One region of the Azorhizobium sp. AG788 genome, then DNA from elsewhere that is predicted to be linked to it. Evidence: predicted binding sites of a transcription regulator. Region 1 holds the regulator's gene; each other region holds the start of a gene.

Evidence for each region. The regulator PhoB, encoded in region 1, activates phosphate uptake and scavenging genes when phosphate is short. The targets are predictions, from matches to a motif close to TGTCATNNANCTGTCAT.
Region 2: the regulator PhoB is predicted to act here: its motif matches at 2,222-2,238, upstream of DFO45_RS14355 (esterase-like activity of phytase family protein).
Region 3: the regulator PhoB is predicted to act here: its motif matches at 8,325-8,341, upstream of DFO45_RS14165 (Orn/Lys/Arg decarboxylase N-terminal domain-containing protein).

What each region holds. Positions count from the first base shown of each region.
Region 1 is NZ_SOBM01000001.1:177,906-188,095, forward strand. Features, by position in the region: gene pstS (phosphate ABC transporter substrate-binding protein PstS) at 3-1,046, shown strand; gene pstC (phosphate ABC transporter permease subunit PstC) at 1,252-2,229, shown strand; gene pstA (phosphate ABC transporter permease PstA) at 2,244-3,077, shown strand; gene pstB (phosphate ABC transporter ATP-binding protein PstB) at 3,175-3,969, shown strand; gene phoU (phosphate signaling complex protein PhoU) at 3,990-4,718, shown strand; gene phoB (phosphate regulon transcriptional regulator PhoB) at 4,725-5,426, shown strand; gene DFO45_RS00870 (hypothetical protein) at 5,492-5,830, shown strand; gene DFO45_RS00875 (hypothetical protein) at 5,941-6,249, shown strand; gene DFO45_RS00880 (GcrA family cell cycle regulator) at 6,353-6,880, opposite strand; gene DFO45_RS00885 (aspartate aminotransferase family protein) at 7,222-8,430, shown strand; gene argF (ornithine carbamoyltransferase) at 8,427-9,356, shown strand; gene DFO45_RS00895 (Hsp33 family molecular chaperone) at 9,478-10,190, shown strand, end outside.
Region 2 is NZ_SOBM01000005.1:162,761-172,950, reverse strand. Features, by position in the region: gene DFO45_RS14365 (dipeptidase) at 1-1,044, shown strand, start outside; gene DFO45_RS14360 (zinc transporter ZntB) at 1,178-2,161, shown strand; gene DFO45_RS14355 (esterase-like activity of phytase family protein) at 2,303-3,691, shown strand; gene DFO45_RS14350 (glycosyltransferase family 39 protein) at 3,845-5,479, opposite strand; gene DFO45_RS14345 (superoxide dismutase) at 5,824-6,420, opposite strand; gene DFO45_RS24940 (hypothetical protein) at 6,616-7,737, shown strand; partial or broken gene glyA (serine hydroxymethyltransferase) at 7,760-8,992, opposite strand; gene DFO45_RS14325 (L-serine ammonia-lyase) at 9,153-10,190, opposite strand, start outside.
Region 3 is NZ_SOBM01000005.1:123,831-134,020, reverse strand. Features, by position in the region: gene DFO45_RS14200 (metal-dependent hydrolase) at 1-54, opposite strand, end outside; gene serA (phosphoglycerate dehydrogenase) at 256-1,524, opposite strand; gene DFO45_RS14190 (MBL fold metallo-hydrolase) at 1,778-2,794, opposite strand; gene DFO45_RS14185 (uridine kinase) at 3,047-3,859, shown strand; gene DFO45_RS14180 (molybdenum storage protein subunit alpha) at 3,869-4,702, shown strand; gene DFO45_RS14175 (hypothetical protein) at 4,779-5,132, opposite strand; gene DFO45_RS14170 (GNAT family N-acetyltransferase) at 5,359-5,904, opposite strand; gene DFO45_RS14165 (Orn/Lys/Arg decarboxylase N-terminal domain-containing protein) at 5,922-8,279, opposite strand; gene DFO45_RS14160 (hypothetical protein) at 8,654-9,376, shown strand; gene DFO45_RS14155 (hydrogen peroxide-inducible genes activator) at 9,483-10,190, opposite strand, start outside.

The DNA.
Region 1 (10,190 bases):
CCGTGAAGCTCACCCATATTCTCGGCGCAGCCCTCGCTGTGGCCGGCACCCTCGTCGCCGGTAACGCGTCTGCCCTCGATTTCAACGGCGCTGGCGCGTCCTTCCCGGCCCCGGTCTATCAGTCCTGGGGTGCGAAGTATAAAGAGAAGACCGGCAACGGCCTGAACTACCAGTCCATCGGCTCCGGCGGCGGTCAGAACCAGATCATCAACCGCACCGTGGACTTCGGCGCCTCCGACGCCCCGGTTGAGGGTCCGAAGCTGGCCTCCAACAACCTGCTGCAGTTCCCGGCCGTGATCGGCTCCATCGTCGCCACCGTGAACCTCGACGGCATCCAGACTGAGCAGCTCAAGCTGACCGGCCCGGTCCTCGCCGACATCTACCTCGGCAAGATCACCAAGTGGAACGACAAGGCGATCGCCGACCTCAACGCCGGCGTGAAGCTCCCCGACCAGGCGATCGTCCCGGTGTATCGTTCGGACGCCTCGGGCACCTCCTACGTCTTCACCTCCTACCTCGCTGAAGTCAGCGCGGACTGGAAGGCCAAGGTCGGCGCCGCCACCTCCGTGCAGTGGCCGACGGGCGCGGGCGCCAAGGGCAACGAAGGCGTTGCCGGCACCGTGAAGAACACCAAGGGCGCCATCGGCTACGTCGAGTTCGTGTACGCCGCCGCCAACAAGCTGGTCGTGACCCAGCTCCAGAACAAGGCCGGCAAGTTCGTCGCCCCGACGGTCCCGGCCTTCATGGAAGCCGCCGCTGCCGCCGACTGGGCCGGCTCGAAGGACTTCGCCGCCTCCATGCTGAACACGCCCGGCGCCAATGCGTGGCCGATCGTGTCCGCCACCTACATCCTGCTGCCGAAGAACCCCACCAACGTGGACGCTTCCAAGGAAGTGATGAAGTTCTTCCAGTGGGCCTACACCAAGGAAGGTGGCGAGATCGCCGAGAAGCTTCACTACATCCCGCTCCCCGAGGCGGTCGTGAAGCGCGTCGAGGAAGCCTGGAAGGCTGAAGTGAAGGCTCCGGACGGCAAGCCGGTGTTCTGATGATCCTCCGGCCCGCACCCTCGCCGGTGCGGGCCGGTCCCTCCGCGGAGGGTGCCGGGCTGGTCCCGGCTTTTTGAATGCAATGCGTGCAGGATGCCATGGCGCTGCCGCCCGCACGGACGCCGGAGCAGGGGGCTCCTGGCGACGTGGATGAAAGACCCACACCGGCACTGGACGCAGCCGGGGGACGCAGGAAGGGCTGGGAATGGACGCGACGATCGATACCAGGGATGACATGGGCCGAATTCCCATTCATCAGGCCAAGCGCATCGGCGGACTGTCCGATCCGCTGTTCGTGGGCGCCCTGTGGGCCTGCGGCATCCTCGTTCTCGTGCTGCTCGGCCTGATCATCGGCCAGCTCTTCCTCGGCGGCCTGCCGGCCCTGCGCGAGTTCGGCCTCGACTTCCTCTGGAGCCCGAGCTGGAACCCGGTCACCGAGAAATACGGTGCGCTGGTGATGATCTATGGCACGCTGTTCAGCGCCATCATCGCCGTCATCGTCGCCCTGCCGCTCTCCTTCGGCATCGCCTTCTTCCTCACCGAGATCGCGCCGCAGCAGCTCAAGCGCCCCATCGGCGTCGCCGTGCAGCTGCTCGCCGCCGTGCCCTCCATCATCTACGGCATGTGGGGCTTCTTCATCGTGGCGCCGCTGATGGCCGCGTATGTCCAACCCCCGCTGATCGAGTGGCTGGGCCCGATCCCGGTGATCGGCGCGCTGTTCCAGGGTCCGCCGCTGGGCTCGGGCATGTTTACCGCCGGCCTCATCCTGGCGGTGATGATCGTGCCCTTCATCACGGCCATGTTCGTGGAGACGCTGGAATCGGTTCCGCCCATGCTGAAGGAATCCGCCTACGGCGTCGGCTGCACCACCTATGAGGTCTACAAGAACGTCTCCGTTCCCTACGGCCGCACGGCCATGGTGGGCGCGATCATGCTCGGCCTCGGCCGCGCGCTGGGCGAGACCATGGCGGTGACCTTCGTCATCGGCAATGCGACCCGCCTCTCGGCCTCGCTCTTCGCGCCGGGCGCCACCATCGCCTCCACCATCGCCAACGAATTCCCCGAGGCGCCGATCGGCTCGCTGAAGCTCACCTCGCTCCTGCAGCTGGGCTTCATCCTGTTCGTCATCTCCTTCATCGTCCTCGCGCTGTCCCGCGCGCTGGTGCGTTCGCGCCTCGACTGAGAAAGAACCGAACCATGGCTTCGCTCGCCGCCCGCCGGGCCAAGGACACGACCGTCAAGGCGATTTCCGTCGGATTCGCCGCCCTCGCCATCCTTCTGCTCGCGTGGATCCTGCTCACGCTGCTCGCCAAGGGCCTTCCGGCGCTCGGCACCAACGTCTTCACGCGCATCACCATGCCGCCGGGCCAGAACGGCGGCCTCTTGAACGCCATCGTCGGCTCGCTCATCCAGATCGGCCTCGCCCTCGTCATCGGCGGTCCGATCGGCATCTTCGCCGGCACCTTCCTCGCCGAGAACGGCAAGGGCACGAAGATCGGCTCCGCCGCCCGCTTCGTGAACGACATCCTGCTCTCGGCGCCGTCCATCCTGGTCGGCCTCTTCATCTACCAGCTGCTGGTGGTGCCCTTCGGCGGCTTCTCGGGCTGGGCGGGCTCCATCGCCCTCGCCATCCTGGTGATCCCGGTCATCGTGCGCACCACCGAGGACATGCTGAACCTCGTGCCGGTGGGCCTGCGCGAAGCCGCCTTCGCGCTCGGCGCGCCGCAGTGGAAGGTGGTCATGATGGTGACGTGGCGCGCGGCCCGCGCCGGCATCGTCACGGGCGTGCTGCTGGCCATCGCCCGCGCCGCCGGCGAGACGGCGCCGCTGCTCTTCACCTCGCTCGGCAACAATTCCTGGTCGGTGGACCTGTCCAAGCCGATGGCCAGCCTGCCGATCGCCATCTATCAGTATGCCGGCAGCCCCTTCGACGACTGGGTGGCCCTGGCCTGGGCCGGCGCGCTGCTCATCACGGTGGGCGTGCTGGTGCTCAATGTGGTGTCGCGGCTCGTCCTGGCGCGGTCGCACTGACCGGGCCGGCTTCCCTACGCAATTCCGCCCGCTGCGCCGGGCCCCGAGATCCGAACGAGGCTAGACCATGACTTCCGCCGTCGATCCGAACCTCAGCATGTCCACCAGCGTGTCGGCCAAGCCCGGCGCCCCGGACGCGCCGACGAAGATTCAGGTCAACAAGCTGAACTTCTACTACGGGCAGAACCACGCCCTGAAGAACATCAACTTCACCATCCCGGAGAAGCGCGTGACGGCCATGATCGGCCCGTCCGGCTGCGGAAAGTCCACGCTGCTGCGCGTCTTCAACCGCATGTACGACCTCTATCCCGGCCAGCGCGCCGAGGGCGAGGTCATGTTCGACGGCGTGAACGTGGTGGGCAAGGATCTGGACTCCACTGTGGTGCGCAGCCGCATCGGCATGGTGTTCCAGAAGCCGACGCCCTTCCCCATGTCCATCTATGACAACATCGCCTTCGGCGTGCGCCTGCACGAGAGCCTGTCCAAGTCGCAGATGGACGAGCGCGTCGAGAGCTGCCTGCGCAAGGCGGCGATCTGGGAAGAGACCAAGGACCGTCTCCACACCTCCGCGCTCGGCATGTCCGGCGGCCAGCAGCAGCGCCTGTGCATCGCCCGCACCATCGCGGTGAAGCCGGAAGTCATCCTGCTGGACGAGCCCACCTCGGCGCTCGATCCGATCTCCACCTCGAAGATCGAGGATCTGATCGACGAGCTGAAGCAGGAATTCACGATCGTCATCGTGACCCATAACATGCAGCAGGCGGCGCGCTGCGCCGACCGCACGGCGTTCTTCTACCTCGGCGAACTGGTGGAGGTCGGCCCCTCGGACGTGATCTTCACCAATCCGAAGGAGATCAAGACGCGCGACTACATCACTGGCCGGTTCGGCTGACGCGGCACGGGGAGGTTTTGATGCCTGAACATACTGTTTCCTCTTTCGATGCCGAGCTGAAGGAACTGGGCCGCAAGATCGTCGAGATGGGCGGCCAGGCCGAGCGTCTGGTGGCCGATTCCGTCGGCGCCCTGATCCGCCGGGACGGCACCGCCGCCCAGCGCGTGGTGGTGATGGACGCTGCCATCGACCACATGCAGCGCGACATCGAGGAAAAGGCGGTGCTGGTCATCGCCAAGCGCCAGCCCATGGCCAGCGACCTGCGGGACATCGTGGCCACCCTGCGCATCTCCAACGATCTGGAGCGCATCGGTGACCTCGCCAAGAACGTCGGCAAGCGCGTGCTGGCCATCGAGGGCGAATACCACCCGCAGAAGCTGGTGCGCGGCGTCGAGCACATGACCGACCTCGTGCTTGAGCAGCTCAAGGAAGTGCTGGACGCCTATGCCGGCCGCGACGAGGCCAAGGCGCTCGAGGTGTGGCGCAAGGATGCCAGCGTCGACACCATGTACACCTCGCTGTTCCGCGAACTCCTCACCTACATGATGGAAGATCCGCGCAACATCTCCGTGTGCACGCACCTCCTGTTCTGTGCCAAGAACATCGAGCGCATCGGCGACCATGCCACCAATGTGGCCGAGACCGTCTATTACATGGTCACCGGCAACATGCTCTCCGACGATCGTCCGAAGGCGGACGCGTCCAGCGAGACCACGGTGACCTTCCCCACCCGCACCCTTCAGGGGTAAGCCAACGTGCCTGCGCGCATTCTGATCATCGAGGACGAGGAGCCGCTGACGCTCCTCCTGCGGTACAACCTCGAGAGCGAGGGTTACGCCGTCGACAATGTGGGGCGGGGTGATGAAGCCGAGACGCGGCTGCGCGAGAGCGTGCCCGATCTCGTCATCCTCGACTGGATGCTGCCAGGCCTTTCGGGCATCGAGCTCTGTCGCCGGCTGCGCACGCGGCCGGAGACGGAGCGCCTGCCCGTCATCATGCTGACCGCCCGTGGCGAAGAGACCGAGCGGGTGCGCGGCCTTGCCACCGGCGCCGACGATTATGTGGTGAAGCCCTTCTCCGTGCCGGAATTGCTGGCGCGCGTGCGGGCGCTGCTGCGCCGGGCCAAGCCCGAGCATGTGGCGACCCTGCTGCGGGCCGGCGACATCGAGCTCGACCGCGAGACCCATCGGGTCCACCGCTCGGGCCGCGAGGTGCATCTCGGTCCGACCGAGTTCCGCCTGCTCGAATTCCTGATGCAGAGCCCCGGCCGCGTCTTCTCCCGCGAGCAGTTGCTCGACGGCGTGTGGGGCCAGGACGTCTATATCGACGAGCGCACCGTGGACGTGCATGTGGGCCGCCTGCGCAAGGCGATCAATCGCGGCCGCCAGCCCGATCCCATCCGCACCGTGCGCGGCGCCGGCTATTCCTTCAACGAAATGTTCGCCCGCGCCCATTGAGGGGCGCGGTGCGCCACGCCATCTGCCGTCCGATGGCCGCGTGGGTGGCGCGAGGGAGGCTGAGCATGGCAGGTGTGGTGCGCATGTCGGGTCGTTGCCTGAAGGCGGCGGCCCTCGCCCTGGCGCTGTTGCCTCCCTTCGCGTCCACCGGCGCACAGGCGCGGCCCAACACGCGCGCCATGACCTGCGACCAGGCGGCGCGGCTGGTCGCCCGGGCCGGCGGCATCGTGCTCGACACCTCCGCGACCACCTTCGACCGCTATGTGAGCGATTTGCGCTTCTGCATGCCGCAGCAGGCGCTGCGGCCGGCCTTCGAGCCGACGCGCGACAATCCGCAATGCTTCATCGGCTACACCTGCTACGACCCCGCCAAGGGAGACTGGCGCTGGGGCTGGGGCTGGTGAGCCGCCCGCTGGCAGCAGGCCGCGGCTGAGCCTATGTTGGAGCGGTCGCCGGAGACGGTGGCGAACGCCACAAGGGGCCGCGCCGAACGCGGCTGCGGGAGTTAAGGATCATGAACAACTGGTCGCGCGCTGTTCTGGCGCCGGTTCTGCTGGCCGGTGCCGTCGTCGCCTCCGGGGCGGCGCTTGCGCAGGGGCTGCCGGACAGCCGCAAGATGAGCTGTGCGCAGGCCACCGGCATGGTGCGCCAGCAGGGTGCCGTGGTGCTCGCCACATCTCAGCTGGTTTACGACCGCTATGTGGTGAGCGGGGCCTATTGCCCCATGGACCAGCAGACCAACCCGGCCTGGGTGCCGACCCGCGACAATCCGCAGTGCTTCGTGGGCTATACCTGCTACGATCCGACGCGGGACCGGCGCTGACGGATGCGCGCCCGGCGTGTCATCCGCGCCGGGCATCGTCTTCGACGGTCATAAGGCCCCTGAAAACCGAAGCCCCGCCGGAGCGGGGCTGGGTCAGGACAGATCAGAGACGGGCCACCCGGCGGTCCCGCCGGCGATCCTGGACCGGCTGGTAGGCCATCCGGGCATGGGTGGTGCAGTAGGGCATCCCGGGAAGGCTGCGTCCGCCGCAGAAATAGAAGGCGTCCGTCCCCGGTTCGCCCACCGGCCAGCGGCAGGTGGCTTCCGTGAGATTCATGATCGTGCAGCGCTGGCCCATCGGCACGATGTTGGCGGAGGGCTGAGCCTCCGGCGCGGGCGCCGGAGCGGTCTCCACCAGTTCCTCGAAGGCCGGGGCGAGGGCGGTGTTGCCGATGGTCGCCGGACGGGTCGGGGCCTGGGGGCGCGGTGCGGGCGCCTCGGGACGGGCGGCCTTGCGCGGACGGGCCGCGACGGCCGGAGCCTTTGCCCGGCCCGACAGGCCGAGACGGTGAACCTTGCCGATCACGGCATTACGCGTGATCCCGCCGAGTTCAGCCGCGATCTGGCTGGCCGACAGTCCTTCGCTCCAGAGCTTTTTCAAGAGTTCGACGCGCTCGTCGTTCCAGCTCATCGCTCGCCTCCTTGGCTGCCTCATCGAATCCCCGGCCGCTTCCTGCGACGCGCTGTCCGCGCGCAGGACTGGGGAGCCGACGCCACTTGGGAACGGTGCCGCACGACATCTCGTAGGCGGCGAGTGGGAAACTACAATATGGGGGCTGGGTCGCGAAGAGTCAGAATCACGCAGCCGGCTGTTTTCCCCAAGTCGTTGCGAAAACGTTAACCAAGCTAGGTATGTTGACCCCGCGTGGGCGATAGCTAGAATCACCCACGTCGGGCTGCCCCGCTTGGGCGGCCTTTTTCCGTTTGTCCCTGCGCCACTCCGGCGCTCAACCCTCGTGAGGAGGGGTTCCCGTGATATCCCCCGTTCTGCCGACCTATGCACGCATCAACCTGGAATTCGAGCGGGGAGAGGGCTGCTGGCTCGTGACGACGGACGGGCGACGTTATCTCGACTTCACCGCCGGCATCGCGGTCAATGTGCTGGGTCACGCCAATCCCTATCTGGCGCAGGCCCTGACCGAGCAGGCGGGCAAGCTCTGGCACACCTCGAACCTGTTCCGCATCGCCGGCGGCGAGCGGCTGGCCGAGCGCCTGACGCAGGCGACCTTCGCCGATACGGTCTTCTTCACCAATTCCGGTGCGGAAGCGCTGGAGTGCGCCATCAAGATGGCGCGCAAATACCAGTATGTCTCCGGCCATCCCGAGCGGAACCGCCTCATCGCCTTCGAGGGCGCCTTCCACGGCCGCACGCTCGCGACCATCGCCGCCGGCGGCAATGCCAAGTATCTCGAAGGCTTCGGCCCCGAACTGCCGGGCTTCGACCATGTGCCCTTCGGCGATCTGGAGGCGGTGAAGGCGGCCATCGGCCCCGCCACCGCCGGCATCCTGCTGGAGCCCATCCAGGGCGAGGGCGGCGTGCGCGTGCCGCCGTCCGGCTTCCTCGCCGCCCTGCGGGCGCTGTGCGACGAGCACGGCCTGCTGCTGGTGCTGGACGAGGTGCAGAGCGGCGTCGGGCGCACCGGCAAGCTGTTCGCCCACGAATGGGCGGGCGTCACGCCGGACATCATGTCGGTCGCCAAGGGCATCGGCGGCGGCTTCCCCATGGGCGCCTGCCTCGCCACGGAAGAAGCGGCCAAGGGCATGACGCTGGGCACCCACGGCTCCACCTATGGCGGCAACCCGCTCGCCATGGCGGTGGGCAATGCGGTGCTGGACAAGGTTCTGGAGCCGTCCTTCCTGGAGCATGTGAACCAGATCAGCCTGCGCTTCACGCAGCTTCTGGCCGGCGTGAAGGACCGCCATCCCGGCGTCATCGCCGAGGTGCGCGGCCAGGGCCTGCTGCTCGGCCTGCGCGCCAATGTGCCGGCGGGCGATCTCGTGGTGGCGCTGCGCGAGGAGGGCCTGCTGGCCCCCGGCGCCGGCGACAATGTTGTGCGCCTCCTGCCGCCTCTGGTGGTCAGCGAGGAAGAAGTGAAGCTTGCGGCGGAAAAGATCGAGGCGGCTTGCCGGCGGATCGAGGACGGGCTTGCAGCCGCGCCGGTGAAGGGGGCCGCCGAATGAGCGGGAATGGTGTGCGTCACTTTCTGGATCTGACGGATCTGGAGGCAGTGGACCTGCGCGGGGTGCTGGAGCTCTCCAAGCAGCTGAAGGCCAAGCGCAAGGCGGGAACCGAGGAGAAGCCGCTGGCGGGCAAGTCGCTCGCCATGGTCTTCGACAAGCCCTCGACCCGCACGCGCGTGTCGTTCGATCTGGCCATGCGCCAGCTCGGCGGCGAGACCATCATGCTCACGGGCGCGGAAATGCAGCTCGGGCGGGGCGAGAGCATCGCCGACACCGCCCGCGTGCTGTCGCGCTTCGTGGATGCGATCATGATCCGCATCCTGAGCCATGAGGACCTGCTGGAACTGGCGAAATTCGCCACCGTGCCGGTCATCAACGGCCTCACCCGCGTGTCCCATCCCTGTCAGGTGATGGCCGACGTGCTCACCTTCGAGGAGCACAAGGGCAACATCCAGGGCCGCAGCGTGGCCTGGACCGGCGACGCCAACAACGTGCTCGCCTCGTGGGTCCATGCGGCGGCGCAGTTCGACTTCTCCATCAATGTCGCGACGCCCAAGGAGCTGTCTCCGCGTCAGGCGCTGAAGGAGTTCGTCAAGCGCACGCAGGCCAAGGTCCGCTTCATGCGGGATCCGGAAGAGGCGGTGGAAGGCGTCGATTGCGTCATCACCGACACCTGGGTCTCCATGGGCGACAAGGAGGCCGAGCGCCGTCACAACCTCTTGAAGCCCTATCAGGTGAACGCCAAGCTCATGGCGCGCGCCGCGCCCGACGCCATATTCATGCATTGCCTGCCCGCCCATCGCGGCGAGGAGGTGACGGACGAGGTGATGGACGGCCCGCAGTCGGTGGTGTTCGACGAGGCGGAGAACCGTCTGCACGCCCAGAAGGGCATCCTCGCCTGGTGCCTGGAGAAGGCAAGCGCCTGATCCCGTCGCTTGGCCGGCCCCGCATGGGGCCTGTAAGGCCCAGTGGACGGACGGGTGCAAAGAGCGCAATCCTTGCGGCCCCGGTCCATGACCGGGGCCGTTGTCATGATTTGGAGTCCCGATGGCTGAAGAGGAAAAGCAGCCCCGCCTCGATGCGGATGACTGCGTGACGCCGTTCCAGGTGGAGACGCTCGACGTGCGCGGCCGCGTGGTGCGCCTCGGCAGCGTGCTCGACGGCGTGCTGGCCCATCACACCTATCCGGCGGCGGTGAAGCGGCTGATCGGCGAGGCGGTGGTGCTGGCGACCCTGCTCGGCTCGTCCCTGAAGTTCGAGGGCCGCTTCATTCTCCAGACCCACACCGACGGTCCCGTGGACATGCTGGTGGTGGATTTCGTGACCCCCGACAAGATCCGCGCCTATGCCCGCTTCGACCGCGAGGCGGTGGAGGCGGCGGTGCTGGCCAATGCCGCGAGCCCGGCCGCGCTGCTCGGCAAGGGGCATCTGGCCATGACCATCGATCAGGGCCTGTCGGTCAATCGCTATCAGGGCGTGGTGGCGCTCACGGGCGAGGGGCTGGAAGAGGCGGCGCACGAATATTTCCGCCAGTCCGAGCAGATCCCGACCCGCGTGCGTCTCGCCGTGGGCGAGGAATTGCAGGCGGGCGGCGGCTCCTCCTGGCGGGCGGGCGGGCTGCTCGCGCAGTTCCTGCCGGCCGAGGCCGGCCGCGCGGCGCAGGCGGACTTCCATCCGGGCGATGCGCCGGAGGGCACCGAACTCCATCAGGTGGATGACGACGAGGCCTGGGCCGAGGCGCAGGCACTCGCCGGCACCAT
Region 2 (10,190 bases), on a different contig from region 1:
GATGGCAAGACCCGGATCTATGCGCGCGGCGCCTGCGACGACAAGGGACAGGTGTCCACCTTCCTCGAGGCGCTGCGGGCGTTGAAGACCGTGCAGGGCAAGCTGCCGGTGGACGTGACCGTGCTGCTGGAAGGGGAGGAGGAGTGCGGCTCCCCGAGCCTGCCGGCCTTCCTCACCGCCAACGCGGAAGAACTGAAGGCCGACGTGGCGCTGGTCTGCGACACCGGCATGTGGGACCCGCAGATACCGGCGATCACCACCTCGCTGCGTGGCATCCTGCACACCGAGCTCACCATTACCGGCGCCGATCGCGACCTGCATTCCGGCCTCTTCGGCGGCGCGGCGCGCAATCCCATCCACGTCCTCGCCCGCATCCTCGCGGCGGTGCATGACGACACGGGCCACATTACCATTCCGGGCTTCTATGACGACGTGGCCGAGATGCCGCAGGCGGTGCGCGATGCCTGGAACGCACTCGGTCTGACGCCAGAGGCCTTCCTCGGCCCGGTGGGCCTGTCCGTGGCGGCGGGCGAGAGCGACCGCTCGCTGATCGAGCAGATCCAGTCCCGCCCCACCTTCGAGGTGAACGGCATCTATGGCGGCTATCAGGGGCAGGGCTCGAAGACCATCATTCCCTCGACCGCCACGGCCAAGGTGACGATGCGCCTCGTGGCGAATCAGGATCCGGCCAAGATCGCGGCGGCCTTCAAGGATTTCGTGCAGGCGCGCCTGCCGGCGGACTGCAAGGTCACCTTCGGCAAGAGCGAGGGGAGCCGCGCCGTGCTCGTGCCACCGGACAGCCCGGACCTCGCCAAGGCGCGCACGGCGCTTCAGGCGGAGTGGGGCACGACGCCGGTCGCCATCGGCTCGGGCGGCTCCATCCCCATCGTCGGCCAGTTCAAGAACGTGCTGGGCATGGACACGCTGCTCATCGGCTTCGGCCTCGATGACGATCGCGTGCATTCCCCGAACGAGAAATACGACCTCACCTGCTTCCACAAGGGCACGCGGAGCTGGGTGCGGGTGCTCAGCGCGCTTGCCTGAGGAGTTCCTTACCGCCTTCCCTTGCGTCCTTCTTTGAACTGTAACGCTTCCGTGTCAGTGAGAAGACGCGATAGCCTCGGCCGCCCCGCTGCACTGCCAGCGGGCCGGACCGGGCGTCAGGGGAGGGATGTGCGTGAAGCCGCTGAACTCGGACGGTTTGCTGGATGTATGGCTGTTCGACGGCAAGGGGGGCGCCCGGCGCATTCCCGCCGATGAGCCGCATCCCCACAGGCCGGAAGAGGGCGGCTTCATCTGGCTGCATTTCCGCCGGCTGCCCCACCGCAGCGATACGTGGCTCCACACCCATAGCGGCATCGATTCCCATATCGTCGAGGAATTGATGGAGACGCACACGCGTCCCCGCTGCCAGGTGCTGGAGGAGGGCGCGCTGCTGATCCTGCGCGCCGTGAATCTGCATCCCAATTCCCTGCCGGAGGAGATGGCCTCCCTCACCATGTGGGTGGATTCCGAGCGCATCGTCTCGGTGCAGGACCAGCCCATATCGGCCATCGCCGATTATGTGGACTCCATCTCCCGCCGCCGCGCGCCGCGCACGCAGGGCGAGATGGTGGCGGAACTCGCCACGCGCCTCGTCTATCGGCTCGATCTCGTCGTCTCCATGCTGATCGACGAGGCGGACGAACTGGAGGACGACGCCCAGCGTCAGGCGCCCAGCGATGTTCTGCCGCGCGTGCTGGTGCTGCGCCGGGTGGCCATGAAGCTGCGCCGCCACATCGCCCCGCAGCGGGAGGCGCTCAATCACTTCTCGCTGGAGGACGATCCCTGGATCGGCCCCAAGGACCGCAACCGCCTGCGCGATGCCGCCGACCGCGTCTCGCGCTTCTCGGAAGAACTCGACACGGTGCGCGAGCGCTCCATCCTCATCCGCGAGCAGATCGTGGACCGGCGGGCGGAGCAGATGAACCAGTCCATGCTGGTGCTCGCCGCCGTCACCGTCATCTTCGCGCCGCTGACGCTGATCTCCGGCATGTTCGGCATGAATGTGGGCGGCATTCCGGGCAATACCGACCCCGCCGCCTTCTGGGCCATCACTGTCATCTTCATCGTCATGGGCGTCGGAATGGTGTCGCTGTTCCGGCGCCTCAAGTGGTTCTAGGGGCCGGTCCCTTAGCCTGCACGACGTGGTTCTGACGGCGGGGAGGTAGCCCGGACGCTACGTCATGGGATTGTCGTTTCCCTGTCGCCCGGCTGACATCGCGCAGGGTCAAGAACGCCTCGCCAACAGGAGGCGCTTCCCATGCGTTCTTTCTCTCTCACGCTGGCCGTGCTGCTCGCCGGCACGGCTCTCGCGACGTCCCTCAAGGCTGAGGAGACGGCCCGCGCCTATCCCGCGACCGTCGAGGGACATGTCGTCCTTCCGGCCGCCACCTACATCCAGCCCCCGGCGGATGCGCCGGCCGACCTCAAGGTCGCGGGCAAGTTCACCGCTCCTGATCGCAGCCGCAACGATCAGGTGGGCTCGGTGCCCGGCGTCAGCTTCCTGTCGCCGAAGGATGCGCCGCGCGCCACCGGCATCTCCATGCCGTTCCCCGGCCAGGCCGTGCAGGGCTTCTCCGGCATCGTGAACGAGGGCAACGGCACGTTCCTCGTCATCACCGACAACGGCTTCGGTTCGAAGTTCAATTCGCCGGACGCCATGCTGATGGTTCACCGCCTCGCCATGGACTTCAAGGCGGGCACCATCGAGCGCAAGGAAACCCTGTTCCTGCGCGATCCCGACAAGAAGGTGCCGTTCCCGATCACCTTCGAGGGCACGCCCCAGCGCTATCTCACCGGCTCGGACTTCGACATCGAGTCCATCCAGAAGGTGGGCGACAGCCTATGGTTCGGCGAGGAGCTGGGGCCGTTCCTGGTGGAGACCGATCTCACCGGCAAGGTGAAGGGCGTCTATGCCACCAAGGTGGACGGCAAGGTCGTGCGCTCGCCGGACAATCCGGCCATCACCACGCCGCCCAATCCCTCGCGCAAGGTGGCGTTCGAGATCCAGCGCTCCAAGGGCTTCGAGGGCATGGCTCTCTCGCCCGATGGCACCAAGCTCTATGCGCTGCTGGAAGGCCCGGTGCTCAACCCGGAGACGGGTGAGAAGGAGAAGGTGGACGGTGCCGAGGTGCTGCGCATCCTCGAGTTCGATCTGCAGAAGAAGGAGTGGACCGGCCGCTTCTGGAAGTATCCGCTCTCCGTCGCGGGCAATGCCATCGGCGACTTCAACATGATCGATGCCACCAGCGGCCTTATCATCGAGCGCGACGACGTCTCCGAGGGCACGCCGTCCAAGCGCTGCCCCGAGGGGAAGGTCGCTTCCGACTGCTTCGACAAGACCGCCCAGTTCAAGCGCGTCTACAAGGTGGAGTTCAGCCCCGAGACCGCCAGCCAGCTGGTGCGCAAGGTCGGCTATGTCGACCTGATGGCGCTGAAGGACCCCAACGGCAAGGCCAAGCAGGGTGGCAAGGACGGGATGCTCGACTTCCCCTTCATCACCATCGAGAACGTGGTGATGGTGGACCCCACCCACATCGTGGTCGGCAACGACAACAACCTGCCGTTTTCGGCCGGTCGCGACCCGAACAAGGCGGACGACAACGAGTTCGTCCTGCTGGAAGTCGGCGAACTGCTGAAGGCGAAGTGATCGCTCCGGGCGGCGGGCCAAGGCGCGCCGCCCGGACATCATGCCTTCTGCGGTCGGGTTGCCCGGGGGACGCCGCGGCGGAAAACAAAAGAGCCGGAGGGCGCAGGCCCTCCGGCTCTTTTTGTTGGCGGTCCTGTCCCTGTCGGGGCGACGTCACTGCCCGCGTGCGAACACGCTCGGGAAGCTGCGGCCACGCACGTCATAGACCTTGGCGTAGGTGACGCCCTCGCGTTCCACCTTGCCGATCACCGGCGCGGGGACATTGGCGCAGTAGAATTCACCCAGCATGAGGGCGAAGTCCGCGTCCTTGGTCTCGTAGGTGGTCTCGAAGCGGGGGCCCAGCTCCTGCGCCGCCGCATTGTGCGGGCCGCAGACGGCCACCTTGAACTTGCGGCCCTGCGGCAGCGACATGCGGTGCAGGTCCACATATTCGTCGAGCTGTCCGGCCGCCTGCTTGAAGGCAAGGCCCCAGTAATCGAGCATGAACTGCGAGTCCGCGCCACGCACGCCACCCACCAGATGGTTGTAGTAGGTGTACTGATAGGGGTGGAGGCTGGCGAACTCCTTCATCGGCATGCCGAAGCCCACGAGGACGAGGGCCGCCGCCGCACCGCGCGCCACTAGGGGCGCGTTGGCGAGGAGGCGGAACAGCCACACCAGCGCCGCGCCGCCGAGCAGGGCCATGGCCGGCGTCACGAACACGAAGTGCCGGATGCCGTTGTACATGACCGGGCGCATGGCGACCGTGATGAGGACGGGGACCGTCGCCGCCGCCACCAGCAGGATGAAGCGGGCGCGCTTGTTGGCCGGTTCGGTGCCGTAGAAGGCCTGGACCACGGCTCCGGCGATGCCGCCGACCACGCAGGCGAGGAAGAGTTCCGGCATCTGGATGCCGAACAGCACGGGCACATAGGTGCGCGGCATGTCGGGCACCAGCACCGGGCGGCCGTCGAACATCTCGCGCCACGGCACTTCCCAGAAGTGGGAATAATATTCGAGGGCGCGGATGGGATTGAGCGGTTCCACCACCGCCCAGGGCCACACCACGCCGAGCACGAAGTAGGCGAAGGGCAAGCCGATGGCGAGGAGCACGGTGAAGCGCGCCAGACGCAGCGCCGCGCTCTTGAAGCCGAGCGAGCGGCTCTCGGAAGCGAGCAGGAAGGCTGCGGCGGCGAAGCAGTAGGTGGAGGCGAACACGCCCAGCACGCGGGTGCCGATGGCAAGGCCGAGGCTGAGGCCGAACCAGGCCACGGTGCGCGGGGTCGGCGAAGGATATTCGTCGAGGGCGCGTACCAGGCAGTAGAGCAGGGCAGCCATGGCGACGGCGAAGGGGGCATCCTTCGCGTTCATGAACATGTGCCCGTAATAGAGCGGGCAGATGGCCAGCAGCACCATGGCGGCAAGGCCGCCCCACGGGCCGGACAGCCGGCGGCCGGTGCGCCACACGATGGCGAGGCCTGCGAGGCCGAACGCGGCGCCCAGCAGGCGGCGGACGTTGAACACGTCCACGGGCAGCAGCTTGGCGATGCCGGCGGCGATCATGTCGAACCCACCACCGTAATAGTAGAGGTTGACGAAGGAGAACACCCGCTGGTTGGTGAAGTCCGAGCTGTAGTACTTCAGCAGCAGGTTGCCGTACTGCGAATGCGTGAAGTCATCCCACCCGAGACCGTAGTCCTTGAAGGTGAGAAGCGACACGGCGGCAACCGCGAGCAGGAACAGCAGCGCGACGGTATCCACGGGGGTGTGAGCGGGGGAGCGACTGGGACGCGGTACTTCGGTGCGCATGGAGGCGGAATCCAACTCGAACGAGACGTATCAGCCCTGAAAACGTGTCCACCGCAGGGCGCCTCGACGGCACCGCGCGTTCACATGAATGTGAGACCCGATTGATTCCCGACGCGTAAGGGATTTGCAACAAATTTATGCACCGGGGTGGAATGATACTTAACCTTCCGCTCCAAAACGGGAAGTCTTACCGGCTACGCCTAAAACGTGTGCGTCCGCGAAGGCAAAGTTTAGGCAGCGAACATCTTCGGCGTTGCATGGTAACGCGAATGTGCAGGCCCCAAAAGAAAGGGCCGGCACGCGGTTTTGCATGCCGGCCCGAAATATATCGTAAACTATGGAGTTCAGATGGCCTTGCCGTAAAGCTCCGCCACGTACTCCCAGTTCACGAGATGATCCACGAACGCCTTCAGGTAGTCCGGACGGCGGTTGCGATAATCGATGTAATAGGAGTGCTCCCACACGTCGACGCCGAGGATCGGCGTGGCGCCGGAGACCAGCGGGCTCTCGCCGTTCGGGGTCTTGGCGATGGAGAGCTTGCCGTCCTTGACCGCGAGCCAGGCCCAGCCCGAGCCGAACTGGCCGACGCCAGCGGCGATGAAGTCTTCCTTGAACTTCTCGACCGAGCCGAAATCCTCGACGATCTTCTTCTCAAGCTCGCCCGGAATGGCGCCGCCGCCGTTCGGCTTCATCCAGTGCCAGAAATGCAGGTGGTTGTAGTGCTGGCCGGCATTGTTGAAGAGGGGGGCGTTCTTGCCGAACGAGCCCTTCACGATCTCCTCGAGGGATTTTCCCTCGAATTCCGTTCCCTTTAGTAAATTGTTGCCATTATTGACGTAAGCGAGATGGTGCTTGTCATGATGGTATTCGAGGGTTTCGCGCGACATATAGGGCGCGAGGGCGTCGTAAGAATAAGGCAGGTCGGGAAGCGTGAAGGACATCTGGGGTCTCCGCGTTCGATCCGGCTGGGGTCGATGGGCCGCTGGCGTCCTGAGGTCCGCCGCACCGACCCGCCCCAACTTCGCCCTAGATAGGGCGCGAGAGGGGGTCGGACAACTTCCTTTGTCCGATTTTCTGTTTATGCGGCAAATATGTTCCCTGGCCTGTGGCCGTGGAGCGGGGCTTGGAGTGCGGACATGTGGCGTTTCCTCGTAGCTCTTGGCGGTTTCACACTGCTGGCCGGGCTTTTGGCGGTGGCTTTCGGCAGCGTCATTTTCGTCTCGACCATCGGCAATGCGCTGATTTCCACAGGCGCGATCGGTTTTACCGGGGGTGTGCTTATCCTTGCGTCCGGTCTGATCCTGCGGGAGCTTGAGCGCATCCGTGCAGTGCTTGCCGAGGGCGCCCGTCCCGCCCGCGCCGCGCCGCGTGTCGAGGCGGTGCTTGATGATGCGGCCCTGCTTGCGGTGTCCGACGCCGTCTCCGCTCCGCCGCCGCGCCGCCAGCCGCCGCCGGTTGCGCCCGAACCCGCCCCCGAGGAACGGCACGCGCCCGCTCCGGCCGCCGAAGCGCCGCCCGCGCCCGAACCCGAATATGCGCCCATGGTGCCGCCCGCTCCGGAGCCGCCGCAGCCCGCACCCGCGCCTGAACTTCCGACGCCGCGCCTGCGCAGCCCGTCCTTCTCCGATCGCCTGCGCCGTCCCATGCCGAGCCTTTCGCCGGAGCGGCCCGCACCCGCGCCCGCTTCAACGCCCGGCGCCCCCACGGATGCCGCTCCGCAGCCGGAACCTCCGGCTGTGACCGAACGGCGCGGGCGTATTCTGGGACGTCACGGCGAGGCGGAGATCGCCCCGCCCGTTCCGCGTCCGCGTTCCCTGCTGGAACGGGTGGCCCTAAGCCGTCCCGCGCCCGAGCGGCTGGAACCCGTGGCGCCGCCGGCCCCGCCCCAGCCGGAGCCCGAGCCCGCCCCGGCCGTAGCGGAAGCCGCGCCTGAGCCGGCCCCCGCGCCCGAACCCGCTCCGGCGCCTGAGCCAGCGCCCGAGCCGGTGCACGCTCCTGAACCCGAGGCGGTGTCCCATGAGACGGGGCCGGAACCGGAGCCTGCTCCGGCTCCCGATTTTGCGCCCGAGCGTGCGGCTCCCCGCGCCAGCCCCCGGCCGGAGCCGGTGGTTCTGAAGTCCGGCATCGTCGGCGGCATGGCCTATACGCTCTATTCGGACGGCTCCATCCAGGCCGAGCTGCCCGACGGCGTGGTGCGCTTCGGTTCGCTTCAGGAACTGCGCGACCATGTCGCGCGGGCGCATCCGCCCGCGCAGTGAGAACGGGGCCTTTCAACCGCCTTCAGAGGGCGGGGTAGAGCGGGAAGCGCCGGCAGAGCGCTTCCACCTCGCCCCGCACCCGCGCTTCGGTAAGGCTGTTGCCGTGATCCCCGCTCTGGGCGAGGCCCTTGAGCACCTCGGCGATCATGTCGCCCACCTGCTCGAATTCCCCGAGGCCGAAGCCGCGCGTCGTGCCTGCCGGCGTGCCGAGGCGGATGCCGGAGGTGACGGCAGGCTTCTGCGGATCGAACGGAATGCCGTTCTTGTTGCAGGTGAGGCCCGCCCGTTCGAGCGCGATCTCAGCCGCCTTGCCGGTGACGTTGAAGGGGCGCAGGTCCACCAGCACCATATGGCTGTCGGTGCCGCCCGAGACGATGGCGGCACCCTTCTCCGCCAGCCGCGCCGCGAGCGCGCGGGCGTTCGAGACCACCTGAAGCGCATAGGTGCGGAAATCCGGCTGGAGCGCTTCGCCGAAGGCGACCGCTTTCGCCGCGATCACATGCATCAGTGGCCCGCCCTGAAGGCCGGGAAAGACCGCAGAGTTGAGCTTTTTCGCCAACGCCTCGTCATTGGTGAGGATGAGGCCGCCGCGCGGCCCGCGCAGGGTCTTGTGGGTGGTGGTGGTGACAATGTGGGCGTGCGGGAAGGGGGAGGGATAGGCCCCGGCCACGATGAGCCCGGCATAATGGGCGGCATCCACCATCAGATGCGCGCCCACGGCATCGGCAATGGCGCGGAAGCGCGCGAAATCGATGATGCGCGGGTAGGACGAGCCGCCGGCGATGATGAGCTTCGGCTTGTGCGCATGGGCGAGGCGCTCCACCTCGTCATAATCGATGAGCGCAGTCTCGGGGCTGACGCCGTAGCCGACCGCGTTGAACCATTTGCCCGAGAGGGTGGGCGGGGCGCCGTGGGTGAGGTGGCCGCCGGCGGCGAGCGACATGCCGAGCAGGGTGTCGCCGGGCTGGAGCAGGGCCATGAGCACCGCCGCATTGGCCTGCGCGCCCGAATGGGGCTGCACATTGGCAAAGCCGCAGCCGAAGAGCTGCTTCGCCCGGTCGATGGCGATCTCCTCCACCACGTCCACATGCTCGCAGCCGCCATAATAGCGCTTACCCGGCAGGCCTTCCGCATACTTGTTTGTCAGCACCGAGCCCTGGGCGGCCAGCACCGCCTCCGAGACGATGTTCTCCGAGGCGATGAGCTCGATCTGGTCGCGCTGGCGGCACAGCTCGCGGGCGATGGCGTCGAACACCGCGCGGTCGGCGAAGGGGGCGGGCGCGGGCTTCACTTGCACGTTCATGGGGCGTCCTCTTCTTCTGGAAGGCATGTTCTGGAAGGCATGGCACGTCGTTCACGCCGGAGGGCCGGCGCGTCGGTCTCGTGAAGACGAAAAAATCAGGCGGCGTGCCGCCTCAGCACTCGGGCACGTTCACGGCGAGGCCTCCCTGGGAGGTCTCCTTGTATTTGGACTGCATGTCCGCGCCGGTCTGGCGCATGGTCTCGATCACCTGATCCAGCGACACGTTGTGGATGCCGTCACCCCGCAGCGCCAGCGAGGCTGCGGCGATGGCCTTGTTGGCGCCGAAGGCGTTGCGCTCGATGCAGGGGATCTGCACCAGGCCGCCGATGGGGTCGCATGTCATGCCGAGGTGGTGCTCCATGGCGATCTCGGCAGCATTCTCGATCTGCTCGGGACTGGCCCCCAGCACCGCCGCAAGGCCGGCGGCGGCCATGGAGGCAGCGGAGCCCACCTCGCCCTGACAGCCCACTTCCGCGCCCGAGATGGAGGCGTTGCGCTTGATGAGCCCGCCCACCGCCGCCGCTGTCAGCAGGAAGCAGCGCACCTGCTCGGGGCCCACATCGGGGCAGAAATCGCGGGCATAGCGCAGCACCGCCGGCACGATGCCCGCCGCGCCATTGGTGGGGGCGGTTACCACCCGACCGCCGGCCGCATTCTCCTCGTTCACGGCGATGGCGAAGACCGACACCCAGTCCATGATCTCGTGCGGCGGGCGCTGGTTGAGGCCCCGGTCGGCCTCCAGCTTCTCGCGGATGGCTTTCGCCCTTCGCTTCACCCGCAACCGGCCGGGGAGGCTGCCATCCATGGAGAGGCCGCGCTCGATGCAGCCGAACATGGCGTCCGCAATGGCATCGAGGCCGCCTTCCACCTCGGCGCGGGACCTGAGCGCGCATTCATTGGCCATCTGCACGCCCGCGACGTCGAGGCCCGTGCGGGCGCAGACGGTGAGCATGTCGGCGGCGCAGTCGAATGGATAGGGCACCTCGGCGGTGCCCACCGGCGCTTCGTTCTCGCCGTCCTCGACCACGAAGCCGCCGCCGATGGAATAGAAGACCCGCTCCTGCGTCAGGGCGCCGAGACGGTCGTAGGCGCGAAAGCGCATGGCGTTGGTGTGGCGCGGCAGCAGGGTCTTGAAGTCGAAGACGAGATC
Region 3 (10,190 bases), on a different contig from region 1:
CATGTGCGCCGTGGTCTTGGAGTGCTCGTGCGCCGTATCGTGCGGCTCTGCCATCTATCCACCTGCGATGCATCCGCCGCGCGGGGCGGCTCTCCCGGCGGCACCATGGCGCAAGCGGCGGACCAGATCAACGAAGGAGGAGGGGGAGACGCCCCTCGCTCCGCCGCAGCCTTTTGCCACGCTCTCATACGAGAGAAGGCCCCCGCGTGGATGCGCGGCGGCCTTCTGGAACGGCTGTAAAGATGAGGGTGCGGCTCAGATCTTGTATTCGTAGAGCAGGCGGGCGCGGATGGTGCCGTCGATGGCGCGGATGTCCTCCAGCACGCGCTGGCTGTCCGCCTGCGAGGCATCGGCGTCGAGCACCACATAGCCGACATCGGCATAGGTCTCGTAATACTGGCCGGCGATGTTGACCGAGTGGCGGGCCAGCACCTCGTTGAGGCGGCCGAGCATGCCGGGCAGGTTGCGCTGGACCTGGATGAAGCGCGTGCCCTGCGGACGGGCGGGCAGCTGCACCTGCGGGAAGTTCACCGCGCCCATGGTGGAGCCGCTGTCGCTGTAATCGACAAGCTTGCGCGCCACTTCAGAGCCGATGCGCTCCTGCGCCTCTTCGGTCGAGCCGCCGATGTGCGGGGTGAGGATCACGTTGTCGAGGCCCTGAAGCGGGGTCACGAAGCGCTCGCCATTAGAGCCGGGCTCCTTCGGGAACACGTCCACGGCCGCGCCGCGCAGATGGCCGCTCTTGAGGGCGGCGGCGAGCGCGTCAAGGTCCACCACGGTGCCGCGGCTGTTGTTGATGAGATAAGCGCCGGCCTTCATGGCGGCGATCTCGGCGGCGCCGATGAGGCCGTGGGTGGACGGCGTCTCGGGCACGTGCAGGCTCACCACGTCGCTCTGGCCGAGGAGGTCCTGCAGCGAGCCGACGGATTCGGTGTTGCCGTGGCGCAGCTTGTCGGTGACGTCGTAGAAGATCACCTTCATGCCCATGGCTTCGGCGAGGTTCGAGAGCTGCGAACCGATGTTACCGTAGCCGACGATGCCGAGGGTCTTGCCGCGCACCTCGTGGCTGTCATGGGCCGACTTGTCCCAGCGGCCATCGTGGGCGGCCACCGAGCGGGCCGGGATGCGGCGCAGCAGCATCACGATCTCGCCGATGACGAGTTCCGCCACGCTGCGGGTGTTGGAGAAGGGCGCGTTGAAAACCGGGATGCCGTGCACGCGGCAGGCGTCGAGGTCCACCTGATTGGTGCCGACGCTGAAGCAGCCCACCGCGATCAGGCGGTCGGCGGCTTCCAGGACCTCGGCGGTGATATGGGTGCGCGACCGGATGCCGAGGATGTGGACGCCCTTCACGGCTTCCTTGAGCGCCTCGCCGTCGAGCGCCTTGGTCAGGCGGGTGACGTTGGTATAGCCGGCGTCCGTCATGATCTGGACGGCGCTGTCATTGACGCCTTCCAGAAGCAGCACGCGGATCTTGTCCTTGGCCAGCGACAGTTGCGGCGAATCGGAATGGCTGTCTTGCACGGTCTCGGCGTCCTTCAGCGATCGGAGACCCGGCGCCAAGGCCCGCATCCATGGGGTCTTGCCGGGCTTTCAGTCTCTCGCCCCGGAGGGGCGATCCTCGGGGGCGAGAACTTAGCGTTTTTGCGGTCCGCGTCTAGGCGTCCGGCGCATGGCTGCACCGGCTTCAAAACAGCTCTGCCCCAGCGTCCCGCGGGGCGTGCACAACCATGGGCGCATCCGCCGCAGGACGGTGCCAAATCACCGCTCTGACGTGTTATTCGGCGGTGGAGAGGACGAGGTTCGGGCGAACCCCGCCCATGCCATAGCTCGCGCCCGGTTCGCCGGCCGGAAAACGCGTTCCGGCGATGCCCCGCGCCTCCAGGCTCGCCGCCAGCATCGCGGGAGGATCCTCGCGCCCCTCGTCGGTCAGGCGGAAGACGCCCCAATGGATGCCCACCGCCTGCTCGGCCTCCAGATCCTCCATGATCTGCACGGCCTCGTGGGCATCCGCATGCTGCGCCTTCATGAACCAGCGCGGCTCGTAGGCGCCGATGGGGATCAGCGCCATGTCCGGTCGGCCCATGCGTGTGCGCATCTCGCGGAAGATGCGGCCGTTGCCGTAAGCGGTGTCGCCGGCGAAATAGACGAGGCGGCTGCCGGTGCGGACCATGAAGCCGCTCCACAGCGCCATGCGCCGGTCGCGTCCCGTGCGGGCGGACCAGTGCTGCGCTGGCAGGACGGTGATCTCGATCCCGCTGGCAAGCGCGACGACGTCCCACCAGTCCCCGGTCTGGCAGCGCGCGTCCGGCACCGCCCGCCGCACGATGGCGTCATTGCCGAGCGGCGTCACGATCAGCGGCCGGTCGCGGGCCTGGAGGGCGCGCAGCGTGGCCATATCCATGTGGTCGTAATGGTTGTGGCTCAGCAGCACGATGTCGATGGGCGGCAGGTGCGCGAAGGCGATGCCCGGCGGGCAGGCGCGCCTGGGGCCGGCGAAGGAGAAGGGGCTCGCCCGTTCCGACCAGACGGGGTCGGTCAGGATATTCAGTCCCTCGATCTGGATCAGCGCCGTGGCGTGGCCGACGATGGTCACGCTGAGGTCCGGCACCCGCGTGTCGGGGATCGCCTGCGGGCGGTCGGGGGCGGGCGTCCACGGCGTGGCGCGGCCCTTCATCTTCCAGCGCAGGATCTCGCGCAGGGCGCGGTCGGTGGGCGGATGATCCGGATTGAAGAAGCGCAGGCCGTCGAAATGCGCCGTCTGCGGGCCGGAGTGATAGGGATTGCGGGGCATGGATGCCTCTCATAGCCGTCCACGAGGGCCGGGGCCAATCACACGCGGGCGACCTGCGGAGCGGGGCTGATGCCGTCGCTCCGTTGCCGCTGGGGTAGTGCGCGGCCGATCCGCGCGGCGTGTTGCGCAGGGCGCGCTGTCCTGCGGCTTGCCAGCGCCGGCAACGCCGCAGTGCTCCGGAGCACAACCTCCGGGGCCTTTTTCAAGGCCACGTTCAAGCCATAAGGTCGTCCATCAACAGAAGGGGACATCATGGCCGACACCACAGCGGAGCTCGAAGCGCTTCTCATGGAACGGTCGCTGACCGATCCGCAGCTTCAGGCGGCGGCGGAGACCGCGCCGGATTTCCGCATCCTCCCCGAGGCCAGCGTCATCAAGATCGGCGGCCAGAGCGTCATCGATCGCGGGCGCGCGGCCGTTTATCCGCTGGTGGATGAGATCGTGTCCGCCCGCAAGGCGCACAAGATGCTCATCGGCACCGGCGCCGGCACCCGCGCGCGCCACCTCTATTCCATCGCCGCCGGCCTCAATCTGCCGGCCGGCGTGCTCTCCCAGCTCGGCGCCTCGGTGGCGGACCAGAACGCGGCCATGCTCGGCCAGTTGCTCGCCAAGCACGGCATCTCGGCCGTGGATGGCGCCGGGCTCTCCGCCGTGCCGCTCTATCTGGCGGAAGTGAATGCGGTGGTATTCAGCGGCATGCCGCCCTACGGCCTCTGGATGCGCCCGGCGGCACAAGGCGTGATCCCGCCCTATCGCACGGACGCGGGCTGCTTCCTGCTGGCCGAGCAGTTCGGCTGCAAGGCCATGATCTATGTGAAGGACGAGAACGGCCTCTACACCGCCAATCCGAAGACGGCGAAGGACGCCACCTTCATCCCGAAGATCTCGGTGGACGAGATGAAGGAGAAGGGGCTTCAGGATTCGATCCTCGAATTCCCCGTGCTCGATCTGCTCAAGGCTGCCCGCCATGTGCGGCAGGTGCAGATCGTGAACGGCCTCGTGTCCGGCAACCTCACCCGCGCGCTCGCCGGCGAGCATGTGGGCACCATCATCACGGCGAACTGAGGGGCGGGCATGTCCGACACCACCAACACCATCAAGCACGTCGCCTCGCCGCTCGCCCGCCAGACCCTGCTGGACGGCGATCTGGTGAAGCCGGTGGCCGACAAGCGCCCCATCCGCCTGCTGCCCTGGCTCCAGGTCGTGAAGATCGGCGGGCGCTCCATCATGGATCGCGGCGCCGAGGCGATCCTGCCGCTCGTCGACGAACTGCGCAGCCTCCTGCCGGAGCACCGGATGCTCATCCTCACCGGCGCCGGCATCCGGGCGCGGCATCTCTACAGCGTGGGTCTCGATCTCGGCCTGCCGGTGGGCTCGCTGGCCTCGCTCGCCGCGAGCGAGGCGGGGCAGAACGGCCACATGCTGGCGCTACTGCTCTCGGCGGAGGGCGTCTCCTATGTGGAACACCCGACCATCGCCAGCCAGCTCGCCATCCACCTTCAGGCCACGCGCGCGGTGGTGGGCAGCGCCTTCCCGCCCTATCACCACCACGAATTCCCCACCTCCCGCATCCCGCCCCATCGGGCCGATACGGGCGCGTTCCTCGTGGCGGACGCGGTGGGCGCGGCCGGGCTAACCATCGTGGAGGACGTGGACGGCGTCTATACGGCCGATCCCAAGGGGCCGGACGGCGCGAAGGCGGAACTGCTGCGGGAGACGACCGCCGCGGCACTGGCGGCGGCGGGTGGACCGCTGCCCTTCGACCGCACGCTGACGGAAATCATGGGCACGGCCCGCCACATCGAGCGCGTGCAGGTCATCAATGGTCTTGTTCCCGGCCGTCTCACCGCCGCGCTGCGGGGCGAGCATGTGGGTACGCTGATCCACACCGGCGCGCACGCGGGCTGATGAAAAGCAGAACGCCCCGGCTTCGTCGGAAGCCGGGGCGTCTCTGGATCGGATAAAGGCCGGATGGTCCTGCGGCTCAGGCCGCGGCCTTCTTGCCCGTGGAGATGGCAGCCTCAAGGCCCTTCACGAGGCGCTCGAAGGCCTCCGGATCGGTGCAGGCCTGCGCGAGTTCGGTCGCCCAATTGGGGTTGCGCAGCGTGTAGGTGGTGAAGGCGACGTGGGCGCCGGTCTTCTTCAGCACGTGGTCGGACACGCGGGAGGGCAGGGCCTCTTCCACGAAATAGCGCAGGCCCGGACGGCCGTTCACAAAGGCGGCAATCTCGCGCGCCGCGTCGGCATAGGCGTCGTTGCCGATCAGATCGGACACCTTGTCGATGAGCGCCAGCACTTCAGATTTCGCGTGGTGGTCCGCAGGAACGGAGCCGGCCATGGTTCAGCCTCCCTCAAGGAATGCGCCGCCTGTAGTGGCGGATCGGTTTGACCTTTTCACGGCGGCAGCGGCGCTTGTGGCCTGAAGGCCCGGCGCGATCACCCCCGGAGCGGGTCCGGAGGTGCCAGCGCTGCCGTTGGCTGGAATATTGTATAATTCCCACCAGGGGTCAAGGATGCCAGCCACCGTCCTCGGGCGGTTTGGGAAAGGCGCGGCGTGTGTGAAATCAGCGGCTTGGCGGCGGCGGCGTGGTGGCCCCAAGGCCGATGGCCCGCTGCACCATCACGGTGTCCGCCCAGCGGCCGAAGCGATAGGCGACGCCCGGCAGAATCCCGACGCGGGTGAAGCCGAAACGCTCGTGCAGCGTGAGCGAGGCGCTGTTGTCCGCATCGATATAGCCGATCATCTGGCGGAAGCCTGCGGCGGCGCAGGCATCCACCAGCCCCTGCATCAGATCGCGACCGATGCCGCGTCCCGTGTGGTCGTGATGCACATAGATGGAGTGCTTCACCGCGTAGCGATAGGCCGGACGCTTCCGGAACGGCACCACATAGGCATAGCCCACCACCTCGCCATTGAAGAGGGCGGCGATGTGGGGCAGCCGCCGGTTCTTCAGGTTCTTGCGGCGGTCCTTCAGATCGTCCGGCTCAGGCGAGCCGTCATCCACACCCTCCTCGACGCCGCGGCGGATGTGGTGACGGTAAATGGCAAGCATCGCATCCACATCCTCGTCACGGGTGGGGCGGATGACGATGGCGGTGTCTGTCTCCATGGCGTCCTGACGCAATCCTATTCACTGACCACATAGGTATAGAGCCGCACCCGGCCCGTGGCATCGATCTCGCGGTAAACGCCCTGAATTTCAACCTCGAAGCCGGGGAAGGTGTTGAAGCTCGCCTCGAACATCTTGAGATAATCAATCATGGGCTGCGCGCGTTCCGTCAGGCGCTCGCCCGGCACGATGGTGGCAATGCCCGGCGGATAGACCACGAAGGGCGTGGTGGCGATGCGGCCCGAGATGGCGTCGATGGGCAGATAGTCCACATCGTTGCGCACGAGGCAGCGGGCGGCGTCGTGGGGCGACATGGCCATTTCCGGCAGATGCTCGGGGCAGAACTGCTGGGCCTGCAGGCGGCTCACATTCGCCTCGCGGAAGAAGCGGTGCATCTCCCCGCACAGGTCGCGCAGGCGCACGCCGGCATAGCGCTGCGGCCGACGGCGGAAGAATTCCGGAATGGCGTCCTCCAGCAGCGCATTGTCGTCATGCAGGCGCTTGAAGGCGACGAGGCCGGAGATGAGCGTACCCGCCTTGCTGGCCTCGACGCCGGGGGTCAGGAGGAAGAGCAGCGAGTTGAGGTCGTTCTTCTCCGGCACGATGCGGTTCTCGCGCAGATATTGCGCCACCACCGGGGCCGGAATGCCGTGCTCCGTATAGTCGCCCGTGGTCCGGTCGAAGCCGGGGGTCAGCAGGGTGAGCTTGTTCGGGTCGGTCATGGCAAAGCCTGGCGCCAGATCGCCGAAACCATGCCACTTTGCCTCGGGCGCCAGTTGCCAGAAGGCGGGATCGGTGGCGAGCTGGTCGGTGCCCACGCTCTCCCACGGCACGTCATGGAACGCGCCGGGGCGGGCAGCATCCGGAATGGCCACGCGCTCGGGCACGAAGGGCTCGAAGAACCAGCGCCGCTCCGGCCGGCTCTCCTTCTCCTCGAACTCGCGGCGGCTGGCGCGGATCTTCTTGCGCAGCTCGATGCCGAGCCGAATGGTGTCGTCCCAGAGGACCTCACCCGAACGCCCCTTCATCATCTGCGCGCCCACGTCGAGGGAGGCGAACAGCGGATAGAAAGGCGAGGTGGAGGCGTGCTGCATGAAGCTCTCGTTGAAGCGGCGATGCTCCACGCGCCGCTTCTGGCCGGTGATGTGCCGGTCCTTCATGTGGATCTGGGACGCCTGCGAGAAGCTCGCCAGCTGCTTGTGGGTGGACTGGGTGGCGATGATGCCGGGCGAGTCCGGCCCGAGGTCGGAAAGGCCCATGGCGTAGCGGCCCGCATAGAGCGGGTGGAACTTCATGAAGCCCGCCCAGGCCTCATCGAACAGGATGTAGTCGCACAGGTGGCCGATCCGCTTCAGGATCATCTCGGCATTGTGGATGGTGCCGTCATAGGTGCACTGCTCCACCACCGCGACCCGGAAGGGGCGGGGGCGCTGCCAGGCATCGGGATCGCTCACCAGCGGATGGGTGCGGATGGCCTCGCGCAGCGCCGTCTCGTCCAGCTTGTCCCAGCGCATGGGGCCAATGAGACCCCAGGCGTTGCGCACGGTGGGCACATAGACCGGGATGCCGCCGCCGATGAGCAGCGCGCCATGGTGGGCGGCCTTGTGGTTGTTGCGGTCGAACAGCACCAGGTCGCCGTCTGTGACGAGGGCGGAGAGCGCCACCTTGTTGGAGGTGGAGGTGCCGTTCAGCACGAAATAGGTCTTCTCCGCGCCGAAGATCTTGGCGGCTTCCTTCTGCGCCTGAAGGGCGGGGCCTTCATGGGTCAGGAGGTCGCCGAGGTCGAGCACGGAATTGTCGAGATCGTCGCGGAACACCGCCTCGCCCAGATGCTCCATGAACACCCGGCCGATGGGGCTGCGGCTGTAGAAGACGCCGCCGTTATGGCCCGGGCACGTCCAGAGCTGGTTGCCTTCCTCCGCATAGTCCACCAGCGCGCCGAAGAAGGGGGTCTTCAGCGTCTCCGCATACTGCTTGAGGCGGGAGACGAGGTTCTTGGCGATGAAGGCCGGGGTCTCTTCCGAGAGGAAGACGTAGCCGTCGATGAAGTCCAGCACTTCGACCGGCAGATCCTCGAAGCGCTTGCGCCGCACCAGCAGGATGATGGGGAAGTCGAGCCCGCGCTTGCGCATAAGGTTGATGAGGGCGGCGGTCTTGCCCTCCAGCCCCTTCTTGCCCCAGTCGATGAGCATGCAGCCGATGGCGGCGTCCGTCTGCACCGCGATCTGCGCGTCATCGAGATCGCGCGCCATCACCACCTCGAAGCCGGCGCGGCCGATCTCGTCCACGATCTGGTTGAGGCGGACGCCCTCGAGGTCGTCCGCGTCGAAGGCAGGGGTCGCGAACAGGAAGGTGAAGCGGCGGAAATAATCCATCATCGTCCCCGGGGCTGAGCTCGGGGTGCAGATGTCCTGCCATTGATGACAAAGCTGTGACGCTCGGGCTCCGGTAGGTGGGAAAACAGGCCACCGTTCAGTCGTCTAACGGACGGCCCGGTCCTCTGTCGCATCGATGGTGTCGGCGCGCAGGCCGGAGTCCCATACACCCCCAACGCCGGGCTTCGTTCGGGCTGGCGGGTATGCCGGGCGCGATCGCCCTTGTCGCTTAAGGTCTTATCCGGTAAGCTTTCCTATAGGTCAGGTGCATTTCTGACCATGCATTTTTCATTCTTGGCCGACATGAAGTCGGCTTCCCCCGAACCGCGCTCACATGACGTGATCCCGTGGCTTCTCCCCGCAGGGAGGGAAACATGGTTTCGAGCGTTGGTGCCTCCTATAGCGTGCTGAGCCTGTTTCAGAGCGGCACAAGCAGCCAGTCGACCGCGAGCACTGAAGCGGTCGAGGCGATCATCGAAAAGGCTCGCCAACTGAAGGCGGACGCCAGCCCGGCCCGGGTTCAGGCTGCCAGCACCATTACGGACACGTGGATCGCCAGCTCGGAGGAGACGTCGCGTTCCAGCGTGAGCGCGTCGTCTACGGAGGTCACGGCCGAGACGTCATCCGTCGATGACAGCGAGAAACCGAGCGCCATCATTGACACGTTTCAAGCGCTGTTATCAACCGTGTGGGTGTACAATCATTTTCTGACCAATAAAGAGGGGGCGAAGGCCTCCCTGGAGTCCTATAAATCCCAACTGGCAGCTGCGACTGATCCGAAGGAACAGGAGAGACTTACAAAAATCGTCCAAGGCTCTGAGCGGATCGCGGTTCAGAATGCCGAAGCGGTTATTGACATGGGCAAGCAAATTGCCGCGTTCCGGACGGGTTATGATGTTTCCGGAAACATCTTGGAAAAACAGGATGATGGGACTTACAAGATAGGTACGTTTGTCGCCTCCGTGGAGGGGCATACCTATTTTGAGCATGATGGCTCGGGAACGGCCCGCGAATACACGTGGTCCGGTAAAGTGACCGACATTTATGACTTGGCCAAGGGCACCTCAGAATCGACAGGCGTGGGCTTCTGGGATTGATAGTGCGGCCACCGGACATCCGGTGGCGCGTCTTGACTGCTCCTTTTGGATGAGCATCCGGTGAATAAGGCACAAGGTTCCGTGCACAACGAGTGACGGCGCGCGATTATTGCTCTCGCGCGTGCCTTGCCGGATCGTCGCTGAGACCGAGCTCGGCGCAGGCCTGCTCACTCTCCCGCGCCAGTTCCTCGAACTGGGCGGCCCGCCCGTTGCTCGCCCGCCAGATGTAGCCCATGTCGCGGCTCGCCGGCCAGCCGTCGATCTGCAGCAGGGCGACGTGATCCTGCACGCGGAATTCGGATTTGGCATAGAGTTCCGGGAAGAGGGACGCGCCCATGCCCATCACCACCATCTGGCGCAGGGCATCGAGGCTCGTGCCCTCGTAATCTTCCCGCATGTCGGCGCCGCTCGCCGCCGCAAGCTCCCGCGCCCGCTCGAACAAATGGTGGCCGCGCCCAAGCGTGAGCAGGCGCTCACCCTTGAGCTGGCGGGGCTTGACGCGACCGCTTGCGGCGAGGCGGTGGTCCTTGCCGACGCCGAGATAAATGGCCTCCCGGCAGATGCGGCGGAAGGTGAGGGCGTGGCCCGAGGCGGGGGGCGGAATGAGCCCGCAGTCGAGATCGCCTGTCATCACGTCGCGCTCGATGGCGGCGGGCCGGTCCTCGCGCACGTAGATCTGGAGCGCGGGATATTTGCCGTGCAGCACCGGCAGGAGGTTCGGCAGGAAATACGGTCCGAAGGTGGGCGCGACGCCGAGCCGGATGAGGCCGCCGAGATTGTCCGCGCCGGTGGCCGCCACCGTCACGATGTCGTC